2 regions of the Modestobacter italicus genome follow, and region 1 is predicted to be linked to the other one. Evidence: riboswitches for the same ligand, from Rfam matches in the RefSeq annotation. Region 1 holds a riboswitch; the other holds the start of a gene.

Evidence for each region. Region 1 has a riboswitch for cyclic di-AMP ahead of MODMU_RS07645 (M23 family metallopeptidase). Riboswitches for the same ligand answer to the same signal wherever they lie in the genome.
Region 2: it holds a riboswitch for cyclic di-AMP, as region 1 does, so the genes downstream of both, MODMU_RS19250 (C40 family peptidase) here and MODMU_RS07645 (M23 family metallopeptidase) in region 1, are expected to answer to the same signal.

Annotation. Positions count from the first base shown of each region.
Region 1 covers NC_017955.1:1,563,505-1,570,947, reverse strand. The annotation lists gene MODMU_RS07650 (class I SAM-dependent methyltransferase) at 6-641, opposite strand; gene MODMU_RS07645 (M23 family metallopeptidase) at 727-1,860, opposite strand; cyclic di-AMP (ydaO/yuaA leader) riboswitch at 1,971-2,130, opposite strand; gene MODMU_RS07635 (C40 family peptidase) at 2,913-3,932, opposite strand; gene MODMU_RS26815 (hypothetical protein) at 4,770-5,306, opposite strand; gene MODMU_RS07620 (M23 family metallopeptidase) at 5,504-6,946, shown strand.
Region 2 covers NC_017955.1:4,037,361-4,044,803, reverse strand. The annotation lists gene MODMU_RS19260 (alpha/beta hydrolase) at 141-956, shown strand; gene MODMU_RS19255 (MBL fold metallo-hydrolase) at 953-1,735, shown strand; gene MODMU_RS19250 (C40 family peptidase) at 1,789-2,286, opposite strand; cyclic di-AMP (ydaO/yuaA leader) riboswitch at 2,311-2,450, opposite strand; gene MODMU_RS19245 (MerR family transcriptional regulator) at 2,784-3,578, opposite strand; gene MODMU_RS19240 (nuclear transport factor 2 family protein) at 3,657-3,995, shown strand; gene MODMU_RS19235 (HNH endonuclease signature motif containing protein) at 4,367-5,572, shown strand; gene MODMU_RS19230 (GNAT family N-acetyltransferase) at 5,688-6,254, shown strand; gene MODMU_RS19225 (alpha/beta hydrolase fold domain-containing protein) at 6,277-7,155, shown strand; gene MODMU_RS19220 (ATP-binding protein) at 7,152-7,443, opposite strand, start outside.

The DNA of each region.
Region 1 (7,443 bases):
GCTCGTCATGACACCGATGAGGCGATGAGAAGCCTCCCCAGCGGACCGTCGACCGGACCGAACACCCGGTGATGCTCGGCCTTGAGCCCGGCCGGCGGCAGCAGCGCGGCGACGTCCTCATCCTCCTCGTACAGCCGGTGCCCCTCCGCGACGAAGTCGCGTCGGGCGACTGCAGGCATGTGTCGCTCGAGGTGGTACCCGAGCGCGACGTGACCGCCGGGCCGCAGGAGATGCCTGATTGCCTCGAGTGCCTTGACCGGGTCTGACCAGAAGTAGAGGACGTGGACGGCGACGACGAGGTCGATCGGGCGGTACGCGTTCAGCGCCACCGCGTCGCCCTGTACGAGGCGAAGCCGCCCGGCCTCGATCGCCGCGCGGTTTCGGCCGGCTGCCTGACCGGCCAGAGCCGGCGACGGGTCCGCACCGAGGACGAGTGCGTCGGGGAACGCAGACAGGAGCGCGGCCAGGCCCACTCCGGGGCCGAAGCCGAGCTCGGCGACAACACGGGCCGGCGGCACCAAGGACGCCACCTCGTCGACGAGTCGCCGGTTGAAGGCCGCGTTGTTGCGTGCCATGAAGCGCCCGGCCAGGCGTCCGAGCAGCCCGGAGGGCGAGCCGAATTGCCGTCCGACCACTCCCATCACACCTCCCCCGGCGAGGGACGGAGCGACAATAGCCATGTACAGGGTGGAGCACTTCGGAACACGGTCACTCGCCAGTCACGGGTCAGCAGCCGAGGCTGATGCCGCGCGCGGCGAGCCAGGGAGCGGGGTCGACCCGGTTCTGGTACAGCCCGCCGGTGTGCGTCTCGATGTGCAGGTGCGGGCCGGTTACTTGGCCCTTGTTGCCCACCTCGGCGATCTGCTGGCCGGCGGTGACCGTCTGGCCGGCGGTCACGAAGTACTGGTTGATGTGGCCGTACACGGTGATGGTGCCGTCGGGGTGCTGGAGATAGACGGCCAGCCCGAACCCGTTGGCCGGGCCGGCCTGCAAGACGACCCCGCTCTCCGGGGCGAAGATGGGGGTGCCGATGGGAGCGGCGATGTCGATGCCGTTGTGGTTGGTACCCCAGCGGCTGCCGTAGCAGGAGGTGACCCGGCCGTTCACCAGCGCGCCCGCGCCGGCGCTGGCCTGGGCGAGCCGGGTGCGCTGCTGCTGTTCCCAGGTGGCGTTCGGATCGGTAGCGCCTCGGGCGGCGAGCAGCCGGGTCTCGGCGTCCTTGAGCTGCTGCTCCAGACCGGCCTTCTCCGCGGCGGCTGCGTCGTAGGCCTGCTGGGATGCCGCGAGCTGGGCCTGGGCGGCCGCGTCGGCGTCGGCCGCTGCCCGTACGGCCGCGTCTCGCTCGGCGACCGCGTCCCGTGCCGCCCGGTCCGCGTCCTCCTGCCGCTGCCGGACGGCCTCGGATGCCTCCAGGCGCGCGGCACGGTCCTCGCCCAACAGGTCCATGGTGGCGGCGCGCTGCAGCACCTCCTCCGGACCGGCAGCGTCGAGCAGCACGACAGTTTCTCCCAGGGGCGCGGATCCCATGAACGCCTCCCGTCCGAGAGTGGCGACGTCGTCCTGGGCCTGCGAGGCGGCGGCCTGCGCGGCCTCGAGCTCGGCGGTGGCCGCCGCCGCGGCCGACTCCGCCGCCGCGAGCTCGGCCTGCGCGGCTCGGGACGCGTCCGCGGTGGCCTCGGCCTCGACCGTCGCTCGCTGCAACTCCTCCTCGGTCGTCGCCAGGCGCTGGTTGATCCGCTCGATCTCCGCAGTGAGAGCGTCACGGCCGGGCTGGTCCTGGCCGGCGACGTTCGGCGCCGCGAGCGCTGACGGTGCCCCGCCACCGACGAGGAGCCCCGCGATGGCCACGGTGGGGATCATGAGATGACGCCATTGCCGGCCCCAGCCACGGTCGAGCCGGGCGTGTGCCGAGCGACGGACGAGAGGCGTGCGGGAGGCGCGGTTGTGCAGGGTCGCCAAGACGGCGGCTCTCCGTTCTTCCTGACCGCCTACCGAGTTAGCTGACGGGTTCGGGCTGGAAGACGCCCTACCTGGAGCGCACGCAGGTGCGCCGCCAGGATTCACCCCAGGGGATCGATGGGTCCCCGGTCCACCCGGCCAGTGGCACGGATGGTTCGGCGGGGTCCGTCCGAGGTCCTCTGACTGAGGAACGCGGCTCGGCCGGGCCGGACGGAACGGTAGTACGAAGCGTCTTAGTTGTCACGGTCGGGTAACGACTCGTCCCACACCTGCGCGCCCGAGCTCCTTGAGCGACCCCGGGCGATAGGCGGGCCGCCAGCAGGGCACTGAAGCCCGGAACACCGGCTTCGACGTCCCTCCCAGGCGACCGTCGGCATCACCTGAAGTGCACATGGATGGATCTGACGGCCGTGCCGGCGGAGCTGGAGACTGTGACCGAGAAGCGGTCCTCCAGGGGACGACTGGCGCCAGTCAAGGTCGCTCCGATGAGCCTCCGTCACCTGGGACACCACGGCTCACGACGACCGGATCGCGGGGGTCGCCGTGCGCGACACGCTGCTGGTCGACCTGGCGCTGCGCGGCCGCATCTCGGGATCGCCGCGAGGGCGTCGAGGTCGGCCTCGCAGGCTTCGATGTCCCTCGCACCGACCGAGACTGCGGATCATCGCTCACATCGCCGCATCGGCCGCGACTCACTTCCCCCGCTGCAGCGGCGCCACCGGGTCGCCGAGGCACCCTCGGCTGGCCGTTGTCCTCAGGACCGCACCGTCCCGATCTCACTGCGCTGGCCGCAACTGGTGACTGCAGGCACAGCTTCTCGGGGCAGACCGCCACCGCTGGTGATCGCCCGTGATCCCGCAGCGGACGGAACGGAGGGATTCCGTTTGGGAATTCGACGCCAGTCAACCGTGGGGCCGGGAACGACAGCTGGACGCTCGCCTACGTTCCGACCATCAGCCGACGATGCGGCGCGCGAACCGATACCCGGCCTGATCAACAGTCGTGACTGCAACAGGCTGCCCGAACGTCCGGGCGTGCACCATCTGGCCATTGCCGATGTAGAGACCGACGTGGCTGATCGGGTCATAGAAGAACACCAGGTCCCCCGGCTGCAGTTCTCCGCGGGAGACTTCCCGGCCCACGGTCGCCTGCGTTCGGCTGGCGCGCGGCAGTGACACTCCCGCAGCCGCATATGCAAACGACGTCAGGCCGGAACAGTCGAAACCGTCCGGGCCGGACGCTCCCCAGACATAGGGGTCGCCGACCTGAGCGAGGGCCATCTCGATGGCGGTGGCGCTCGCGCTACCCGGCACGACGGGCAGCGCCGCGACCTTCGGGGCGGCCAGCGTTGGACCGGCGATCTCCGTCGTGACGGCGGTCTGCTCCGCCGCGGTGAGCCGGCCGAAGTCGGATTCGTACTGCCCGATCCGCTCCTGCACCTCAGCCTGCTGCGCCTGCAGCTCAGCGAGCGCGGCCTCGGCCGCCGCGGCCGCCGCGGCCGCCTCTGCCTCGGCCGCCGCGGCCGCATCCTGGAGGAGGGCGACCTCGGCGATGATCGCGTTCGTGCGGTCGGCGATCACATCGAGCGTTGCGATCTGCTGGACGAGCTCGGTCGCGGAGTTGCTGCTGAGAAAGGCGGCCACCCGCGACCGGTTTTCGGCGATGTAGCCGCTCTGAGCAATGGCGCGCAACTGTGGCTCGTAGGCGTCGAGCATGCGCTGGGCGTCGGCCGCCTCAGCGGCGGCAACGCGCGCCGCCTCCTGCTGGCCCGCGACGATGACCTCTGCCTCGTCGATCTGCGCGTCGACCAAAGTGAGCTCCTGGGCGGCCTGCCGCACCTGCTGCATGGCCTCTGCGGCGGTCCCGGGCTCGGCGGAGGCGACCGACGGCGACAGCATGCCCCCGGCAATGAGGAGCGCCCCGACGGCGAGGACCGCACGGGGCCGGCGGGTGATCGTGCGCCATACCTGCACCGGTGACCTCCGTGAGCTGCGCCGGGCCCGGGGAAGGGACCATTTCCGTGCGCGTCGCAACCGGACGGTAGGGAACCGATGTCGACAAACGAGGGAGGGCGCGCTCGTCAGACTGCACCGTCATCTCACGTGCTCCCCACACGCCGCAGGAATACACATTGGCCCGTTGGGTCCCACCGCGAGCTAGGAAGCGGTTGACTGACAGTGGCCACATGCACTGGCGTACACCTTCACGGGGAGCGCACCCTCGTGCGCCATCTCGGCGTTGACTGCGTTGCCTGTAGATAGGCGCTGCGTGGCCGGTAGCTCTGCCAACCAGAGGTCGGGAGAGCGCCCCGATTCCCGACCAATCCCGGGTGGCCAGCGCCGCCCGCGTACTGCTCCCTACTGATCTCATCGCCGGCGCGCTGACGGTCGATGAAGTCATCCCCGTGAGCTCGGTCTGACGCGCCATGGCGCCCGCGGCCGTTCCCGAGCGCGTGACTGGTCGACAGCGATGAGATGACCACCCGCCGGGCGTCTTCATCGGGACGGAAGGTGCTTGTCTCAGCCACCCAGGAGCGTCTCACGGGCTGTAAGACGGGGAAAGGAGCTGGAGCGGTTTCCACCAGAAGCGAGTGTGTCCCGCGCCGCATCGGATGGAGGCCCTCATTTATGGGAAGCATGAGAGTCGTGGCGGCACCGACGAAGTACCCCGACGAGCTGCGTGAACGGGGGACCCGGATGGCGGTGGAGGCCCGGCGTGATCCGGCCACCCGGCCGGGGGCGCTGGCACGGGTGGCCGGGCATCTGGGGGTCAGTCCCGCGACCCTGCGCAACGGGTCACCCAGACCGAGATCAACGGCGGCTGGCCACGGCGGACGTCACGTTGCCGTCGAGAACCTGCCGGGAGACCGACCACGCGTCGCTCATGCTCCGGGTCAGCGGTTCGACGCCGGGAACCAGCCAGGACTCGTCGAACGCGGCGGCCAGGTCAGCGGCGCTACCGATCTCTGTCGGCGACGCCGCTCCGACTGCCAGTGGAAGCGGATTGACGCCGGCGAGGCGGACGTGCACGAACTCGATGGGCGTCACCGGAAGGACGCCGGCGAGCAGTGCCGCGCCCAGCAGGGGCGACACCAGGCGGGACACCAACCCGAGGTGGACGAGGGACGCGACCACGGCAGGCTCCACCTGCGGGCTCCCCGGGCCGGCGGCGAGGATGGCGTGGACCTCGTCGATGCGGCGGCGCAGTGGCTGCCGATCGGCACGCAGCGCGGCCCATGAGGTCCAGTCCGGCCCCGGGCGCCCGGCCACCTGGAAGAACGGGCCGAGCGCGGCCGCCGCGGCGAACGCGCGGTCCCCACTTCGTTGAGCGTTGGCGGGTGCGGTCACGTCGTCAGCATGCCGCCCTGATGACCGGGCGGGAGCCGGCTCACGGAGATCATCCAGCCGTTGGTCGTTGAGAAGCACCGTCGGCGTCCGGTCACCTTCTCCCCCTTTCGAGTCCTTCCCTCAAGGATGTCCCGCGACTGCCGTTCCTACTACTGCGAGTAGTAGGGGTGGGGACGAACAACGACTTGAGGAGAGACATGTACCGGTGGGTCGGACGCCGCCGTACGACGCACCCGGTCATCTGTGCGACCGCGGCGAACGAGCGTGCTACCAGCGCCGATCACCCCGCAGAGCTTCCCTCCCCTCTCGGCGCCAACCGCCGTTACTGCAGCGGCAGGAACGTCGCTGCAGTAACGGCCCTTGCCGCACTGATTGCTGTCTTCGTGAGCGTCTTCCCTGGCCAGGCGCTCGCCGCGCCGACCAACCCGAGCGACGGCGACATCACGTCAGCTCAGACCGCACAGCAGGCGGCAGCCGATGAGGTGGGCCGGATCGCCGCCCTCGTCGCCTCCGCCGAGTCCGATCTGCAGCGCGTCACCGCACAGGCCGAAGCGGCCAATGACGCATATCTGATCGCACAGGGACAGTTGGAAGAGGCTCAGCAGGCGGCCACTGAAACGGCAGCGGCGCTGCAGGCTGCCAACGACGCTGTCAGCGTGGCTCAGGCGGACGTGGCCACGCTTGGGCGAGAAAACTACATGCGCGGTGGATCCATCAGCGGCGTGGCCGCCCTGCTCAGCGCTGAAGGGCCTTCGGATTTGATGGAGCAGGCGGCCACACTCGGACTGTTGGGCGACCAGCGAGCCGCCGTTCTCGACCAACTGGAGATTGCCCGGACACGGCAGGCCCAAGCGGACGCCCAGGCCCAGGCCGCGGTCGCCGACAAGGACGAGGCTGCCCAGGAGAGCGCTGAGGCCAAGGCCACCGCAGACGCGCAGGTGGGCACGTTCCAGGCTGCGGTGCAGTCAGTGAGCGCACAGAAGGCCACGTACGAGAAGCAGTTGCAGGACGCCCAGGTGAACCTGCTGTCGCTGCAGGGGCAGCGGAACGCCTATCAGGCGTGGAAGGACCAGCAGGCTCAGCAGCAGGCAGCGGAAGCGGCACAGGCCGCTGCGTCCGCCAAGGCAGCAGCTCAGGCGGCCGCACGAGCTCGCGCGGCGGCCGAGCAGCCCGCCCCGGCCAAGCCAATCGACGGCACGTCCAGTCAGGTGACGTCGGTGAAGCCGGCGACGCGCAGCGGCGGTGTTGCGCCGACAAGCGGTCGGTTCACCACCTGCTTCGAGGTGCGCTGGGGCACCATGCACAACGCCGTCGACATCGCGGCTCCCATGGGCACTCCCATCTACGCCCCCGCGTCAGGCCGTGTCGTGCGCGCCGGAACGGCTACCGGCTACGGGTTGGCCGTGTACATCCAGCACGACGACGGTTCCGTCACGGTGTATGGACACATCAACGACTACTTCGTCAGCGTGGGCCAGCGCGTGTCAGCCGGTGAGGTCATCGCCGAGGTCGGCAACCGCGGCCAGTCCACCGGGCCGCATCTGCACTTCCAGGTCAACACCGACGGCATGTACGCCGGCGCCACCGACCCGATCCCGTGGCTGGCTGCGCGGGGTGTGGACATGGGCGGTCGCTGCTGACGACCAGCCCCGAGCCCGCCGATCCGCCGCCGACCGGGTCGCGAGCCTCACGCGCCTATGACGGCGACACATGACCGCCGCCGCGCTCCCGCTCCTGGCCCGGGGCCTGACTGGAGCACCGGCAACCGAACCCTGAGCGAGGGGTCCGACCGGCGATTCGACTCTGAGCCACGACGATCGCCCCGAAACGAGGGTCGACCGACGTGACGCTCGACATCGACCTCATACACGCCCGTAGCGCCCCAGCCGAACGCCGTCCTGCGGTAACCAATCCGCGCAAATCAGCATCGCAGACCGCGCGTCGCACCGACACGTTCACCCGAGTATCGGCCGCCGCTCCAGCCAGCACGGACGAGGTGCCGCGAGAGCAGCCAGCCCTGCGCGGCGCCTCGCCCTACGCACTTGACAGAACGACTTCCCGTGTCAGTCGTCCGACGGCTTGGCTTACCGCCGCACGAAGGCCTTCCTGCATCTGTGGGACGCGATCCACCCTTGCG
Region 2 (7,443 bases), 2.5 Mb from region 1:
GGCAGGTGGTGGGCCGAGCCTGGCAGGGCGCGGGCGGGCGGGGAAGGCACCCAGGCACCACAGCCGTGCAGGCACAGCCGATCCGACGCCGGGGGCCGCTGCCAGGGTCGGCGGAAAGCCCCCCACGCAAGGAGATCGACATGGCCCCCGACACCATCGTGCTCGTCCACGGCTTCTGGGTGACCCCGCGCAGCTGGGAGAACTGGAAGGCGCACTACGAGGCCCGCGGCTTCCGCGTGCTCACCCCGACCTACCCCGGCTTCGAGGTCGAGGTCGAGGCGCTCAACGCCGACCCGACGCCGATCGCGGAGGTGACGCTGCCGCAGATCGTCGACTCCATGGCGCAGGTGGTCGGCGCGCTGGAGACCCCGCCGGTCCTGATCGGCCACTCCGCCGGCGGGACGATCACCCAGCTGCTGCTGGACCGCGGGTACGGGGCCGTCGGCGTCGTCCTCAACTCCGCGCCGACCGAGGGCGTGAAGGTGACGCCGCTGTCCCAGGTCCGCTCGACGTGGGAGGTGCTGAAGAACCCGGCGAACCGGCACCGGGCGGTCGGGTTCAGCTGGGAGCAGTGGCACTACGCGTTCACGAACACCTTCAGCGAGGAGGAGTCGCGGGCGTTGTACGAGCGGTACGCCATCCCCGCGTCCGGCGGCATCCTGTGGAACTCGGTGCTGGCCAACCTGATGCCCGGGCCGCAGGACGCGCACGTCGACTACCGCAACGCCGCCCGTCCGCCGCTGCTGTTCGTCTCCGGCAGCGAGGACCACATCATGCCGCCGGCGGTGCAGCGGTCGAACGCGAAGCACTACTCGGACGACACGGTCACCGAGGTGCGCGAGTACGCCGGCTACCCGCACCTGCTGCCGGCCGCGCCGGGCTGGGAGCAGATCGCCGACGACGTCCTGGACTGGGCGCTGGCGCACGCGACCGGCGCGGCGTCCCGGGTGCCGTGAGGCTGACCCACGTCGGCGGACCGACGCTGCTCGTCGAGGTCGCCGGCTGGCGCCTGCTCACCGACCCCACGTTCGACCGGCCGGGCCGGCGGTACGCCTTCGGCTGGGGGACCAGCTCGCGCAAGGTGACCGGGCCGGCGCTCGAACCCGCCGACCTGCCGCCGCTGGACGCCGTGCTGCTCACCCACGACCACCACGCCGACAACCTGGACGACGCCGGTCGTGCGCTGCTGCCGTCGGCCCCGGTGGTGGTGACGACGGCGTCCGGGGCGGCCCGGCTCGGCGGCACCGCCCGCGGGCTCCGGCCCTGGCAGACGACGGTGCTCGAGGCCCCCGGGCGCCCGAGCCTGGAGGTGACGGCGACCCCGGCCCGGCACGGTCCGCCGCTGAGCCGCCCGATCGCCGGGGACGTCGTGGGCTTCGCGCTGCGCTGGGAGGGGCAGCGGGACGGCGTGCTGTGGATCTCCGGTGACACGGTGCTGTTCGGCGGGCTGCGCGAGGTGGCCGAGCGGCTGCGGGTCGACACCGCGGTGCTGCACCTGGGCGGCGTCCGGTTCCCGGTCACCGGCCCGCTGCGGTACTCCATGACCGGCCGGCACTTGGTGGAGCTGTGCGAGCTCCTCGCCCCCCGCACCGTCGTCCCGGTGCACTACGAGGGGTGGAGCCACTTCGCCGAGGGCCGTGCCCAGGTGGAGCGGGAGCTGGCCCGCGCGCCCGAGGTGCAGCGCACGGTCCGGTGGCTGCCGCGGGGTGAGGCCGTCGAGCTGGCACCGGTCTGACCTGTGCCGGGCTCCGGCGTCCGGGGAGGACGTCGGGGCCCGGCGGCAGGACGTCAGGCCAGGCGGCGGGCGGTGTTGTAGCTCGGCATCGAGTTGATGTTCGTGATCTTGACGACCGACCCGGCGGTCGGCGCGTTGACCATCTGGCCGTTGCCGATGTAGATGCCCACGTGGCTGACCGGGCTGTAGAAGAAGACCAGGTCACCGGGCTTCAGGTCGGACTTGGCGACGTACGTGCCCATGGTCGACTGGGTCTTCGAGGAGTGCGGCAGCGAGATCCCGGCGGCCTTGTAGGCGTACTGGGTCAGGCCGGAGCAGTCGAAGGAGTTCGGGCCCGCTGCGGCCCAGACATAGGGGTCACCCAGCTGGGCGAGCGCCGTGTCGACGGCGATCTGGGCCTTGGCGGTCGAGGCGGCAGCCGGGGCGGCGGCCACGGCTGCGGTGTCGGGCGCTGCCGCCTGGGCGGCCAGCGGGGTGAGGACGAGGCCGGCACCGGTGAGCAGGGCGACGAGGGCGCCACGGGCGGTACGGCGTGCGGGGGCAGTGCGCATGGTCGTCACGGACGACGTTTCTCCTGGTTCTCCACGACCGCCTACCGAGTTAGCTGACGGGTTCGGGCGGGGAACTCGCCCGGCGCACCGGCTGGATGCCCGGTCGCGCTTCACCCCAGGACTGCACTGGGTCCTCGGCCCGGTTCGCTCAGCGACGCTGCTGAGGTCGCCCGGCTCGGCGGTGCCCGGCGGGTGTCACCCGGAAGGTGACGACTGGACCCGGCGGGCGCGACGAACGTAAGGGCGGGACGGGAGGGACGCTCGTGGACGCTGCGTGATCGACCAGTGACCAAGACAAGATGTTGACAAGGCGACGCGCGCCGACTCGCCGAGCGTGACCAGCACCGGGACCGCGGGGCCGCTCTTTGACGTCTCAACAGTTCCGCGGTCGTAGTTGGTCAAGCCATCTTGGTCGGCTGCGCGCGCCTGAACGTGCGGTGACCAAGTGGCCACGGAGACGTCGCAGATCGGGGCCCGCGACACGCCGTGATCGCCGCTCATCCGGGTGCCAGGCGGAAGACCGGCCAGCCGATCTCGGTCCGCCAGGCCGTCGGGTCGGGGTCGTCGCGCGGGCCGACCAGATAGGTCTCGCGCACCGGGCCGGCCACCGCGAGGGTGTGCTCGACCACCCAGCTGCCGAGCTCGCCGTAGGTGACGTCGATGGTGTCGTGGTCGCCGACGTGCGTGGTCACCGCCAGCTCGACCGCGGGGAGCGTCACCGGGTGCACGCGCCCGGTGCGCGGGGGAGCGGTGACCGGGCGGTGCACCAGCACGCGCCCCCGGCCGGTGGTGAACAGCTCGTTGTCGTACAGCCCGCCGGGCGGGCCGGGGGTCCCGACGAGCGCGTCCAGCTCGGCCATCGCGCCGGAGTACCAGGCCAGGACGTCGTCCAGCTCGACCGTCGCCTCGACCGCGGCGACGGTCGTGGCCGGGACCGCCCGCAGCTCGACGTCCAGGGTGGCCGGCTCCGGGCGGAGCAGTCGCTGCAGCGAGGTCACCGCCGCCCGGGTGCGCTCGAGCTGGTCCTCGAGCCGCTGCAGGTGGTCGGCGACGAGCCCGGCCCGCGTGCCCGGGTCGGGGGTCTGCAGGATCCGCTGGACGTCGGGGAGCGGGACGTCGAGCTCGCGCAGTCGGTGGATCACCTGGGCCGCCGGGATCTGCTCGGCGCTGTAGTAGCGGTAGCCGCTGGCCTGGTCGACGCGGGCCGGCTCCAGCAGGCCGGCGTCGTGGTAGCGCCGCAGGGTGCGCACGCTGAGGTGGGTGAGCTGGGCGAACTCGCCGATGGTCAGCACGCGGCGACTCTGCACCCTCTCCCCGCGGGAGGGTCCAGCGCTTGACCCGCCTGCTGCGGGAGGCAGCACGGTCGGTGCATGACCACATCGACCACCCCCACCGAGCTCCCCGCCGTGATCCGCGGCTACCTGACCGCCGAGGACCCCGACGCCGCCCTGCACACCTTCACCGACGACGCCGTGGTCGTCGACGAGGGCGCGACCCACCGCGGCACCGACGCCGTGCTCGGCTGGCTGCACCGCGCGGCGTCGGAGTACACGTACACGGCTGAGCTGACCGGGGCCGAGCGCATCGACCCCGACCACTGGCTCGCCGTCCAGCACTTGGTCGGGGACTTCCCGGGTGGCGTGGTCGACCTGCGCTACCACTTCACCCTGCGCGATGACCGCATCGCCGGGCTGACCATCGCCCCCTGAGCGCTCGGGGTCACCGACGCCACGAGCGCTCACTCCTGGCGTCGGTGACCCCTCCTGCCGGGCGACCGCCCGAAGCGTGCTCTTGGTGACCGCCGAGAGCGCGCTTTCGGTCACCGACCGAGGTGCGCTCCCGATGGCCGCCAAGGCGGGCTCTGGTGGCCGGCAGGGGCGCGCTTCTGGTGACCGCCGAAGGCGCGCCCTTGGTGCGCGTCGGAGGCACACGTGCGGCGTTTCGACCTCACCTCCGGCAAGCTGTCAAGAGCCTCTCCGAAGGTGTGGACAGGCGTCTGACCTGGGGATTCAGGTCGCCAGGGGGCATCTCCTCCGCTAGACTTCGTACAGGTGTTCGAAGACGTGGCGGGAGGTGTCCAGTGGGCGAGTTGCAGTCCGCGCTGGACGCGCTGGCCGCTGAGGACCTCTTCGTCTTCGCGCCGGGTGCGGTGCTGGACCGGGCGACGCTGCTGCTGCGGGTGATCAATTCCGCTACCGCGGAGCTGACCCGCACCATGCGGCATGTTGACGCCACCGGCGCGGCCGAGCACGACGGCAAGAAGACCGCGCAGTCCTGGCTGCGCGGGCACGGCCACCTCACCCCGGCTGAGGCCGGCCGCATGGTGCGTTCGGGCCGGGCGCTGGAGCATCTGCCAGCGACCGCCGCGGCCTTCGCCGACGGCACGCTGACTGCCGGGCAGGTGGCGGTGATCGCGCCGATCGCGGACGACGAGGCGCGGGCCGCCGCCGATGAGCAGGGCGTGGACCTGGGCGTGATCGACCAGGCGATCGTGACGGTTGCGCGCGGCGAGTCGCATGCGCGGTTGCCGCAGGTGGTGCACCACTACCGGGAGGCCCTCGACCCCGACGGGGAGGAGCCCGACCCCACCGAAGGACGGCGGTTCACCGTCACCCGGCACGCCGATGGCAGCGGCACCGGCCGCTTCGACCTGGACGCGGTCGGGATCGAGAAGGTGCTGGCCGCGATCGAGTCGATCGTGCAGGCCTCCCGCCCGAAGGGTGATGAGCGGACCCGGGCTCAGCAGCAGGCCGACGCGCTGGTGCAGCTGGTGGACAACCAGTTGGCCGCCGGGAACCTGCCCACGCTGCGCACGGTGAAGCCGCACGTCGTACTCGGCCTCGACATGGACGACTTCGTCGACCCCGCCACCGGGCCCGGCGCGGCTCGCACCGGCTTCGGGTCGCAGATCTCGGCCGCGCGGGCCCGCTGGCTGGCCTGCGATGCCAGCATCTCTCGCATCGTGATGGGCCCCGACGGCGTCCCGCTGGACCTGGGCCGGGACCACCGGGTGGTCACCCCCGGGCTCCGCAAGGCCGTGGAGCAGCGGGACGGGCACTGCGTGTTCGCCGGGTGCGATGCACCCACGCACTGGTGCGATGTCCATCATCTGATCCACTGGATCAACGGTGGGGAGACCAGCCTGGAGAACTCCGGGCTGCTGTGCGAGCGGCACCACACCAAGGTCCACCACGGGTTCCGGGTCGAGCGAGATCCCGGCGGGCGATGGCACACCTGGCGACCCGACGGCACCGAGATCCTCATCGGACCACCGCTCCTCGTGTGACCGTCAGGCCGGCAGCAGGCTGACCCCCGGGCCCGAGTGCGCCAGGGGGCGAGCAGCCACGTCGTCGAGCGACCAGGCCTTGCCGCCGACTGCGTGCAGCGATCAGGATCGCGCGGTGCCCACCGTCGAGGACGCGACCCCGCAGCGCTGGGACGACCTGCTCGCCGTCTTCGGCAACCGGGGCGACCCGGCGCACTGTTGGTGCCAGTGGTTCCGGCAGCAGCGTCCTGGCTACGCGGCACGGAGCAGCGAGCAGCGGCGCGCCGACCTCCAGTCGCAGGTCGCCGGGCCCCTCCCGCCCGGTGTGCTGGCCTACGACGACGCCGGGACGCCCTCCGGCTGGTGCGCGGTCGCCCCGCGCGCCGACTACCCACGGCTGGTCAGCTACCCGGCCGCTGCGGTCACCACGGACGAGGACGGGCTCTGGGCGGTCACCTGCTTCGTCGTCCGGGTCGGCAGCCGCCGGCAGGGGTTCGCCGAGGTGCTGCTCGAGGGCGCCGTCGACCTCGCCCGCCGGCACGGGGCCCGCACGGTCGAGGCGTACCCGCTGGACACCACGGTGCGCACGGCGTCGGCCGCCGAGCTCTTCCACGGGCCGCTGTCGGTCTTCCTCCGGCTCGGTTTCACCGAGGTCGGCTCCCGCACCAGCAAGGCCCGGCCGGTGGTCCGCCTCGCGCTGTAGCCCCACCGCCGGGGAGAGTGTCGTGGTGAGCCTGCAGATGACGCTCCTCGAGCCGTTCTTCCGACTGGCCTTCAAGCCGCGGATGGCCACCGTCGAGCGGGCGCGGCAGCGGATCGCCGCCCCCAAGGGCAGCACCCGACCACCGGCCCGGCTGCAGCGGCGGCACGACGTCCGCACCCGCCTGGTCGACGGCTTCCCGTGCACCACGGTCACGCCGCGCGGCCGGACCCCGGAGCGCGCCGTCGTCTACCTGCACGGCGGTGCCTACATCAGCGAGATCGCGCCCCAGCACTGGGCGCTCGTCTCGAAGATGGCCGACGCCGGCGTCCGGGTGGAGGTCCCGCACTACGGCGTCGCGCCGCAGCACACGTACCGCGAGGCGTATCCCTTCGTCACCGCCGTCCACCGTGAGCTGCTGCAGGAGTTCGACGCGTCGGCGGTCACCCTCGCCGGCGACTCCGCGGGTGGTGGCCTCGCGCTCGGCCTCGCGCAGACGCTGGCTGGTGCGGAACAGCCGCGCCGGCTGGTGCTGCTCTCCCCGTGGCTGGACCTCACCATCAGCAACCCGGACGTCCCCGCCGTCGAGGAGCGCGACCCCTGGCTGGCCAGCGTGGGCCTCCGCCTGGCGGGGGAGGCGTGGGCCGGCGGTGACGATCCCACCCAGCCGCGGCTCAGCCCGCTGAACGGCCCGCTGGCCGGGCTGCCGCCACTGCACGTGTTCGTCGGCACCCACGAGATCTGCCTGCCCGACGTCCTCGAGCTCGGCGAGAAGGCCCGCGCGGCCGGCGTCGACACCGACGTCGTCGTCTGCCCGGGCGCGGTGCACGTCTACCCGCTGGTGCCCGCACCCGAGGGGCGGGCCGCGGCGCGCCGCATCGTGCAGCTGGTCGCGTCGGCCTAGAGGTAGCCGCCGAGCTCCGGGAGGTGGTCGGTCGGGTCCTCGCGCTGCTCCCGGAACGCGTACAGCTCGGCCAGGGTGGCCGGCTCCGGCGGGGCGGCGACGCCGGGACCTAGCCAGGTCTGCGCCTCCGCCCTTGACAGCCGGCCGAACTCCACCCGGCTCAGGCAGCGGCCCGGGCGGGTGATCGCCGGGTGCAGGCTCCCGACGTCCTCGTTGGTGGTGAGCAGCACGAGCACCTGCAGCCCGTGGCCCAGGATCCCGTCGCACAGGTTGAGCAACCGGCCCAGC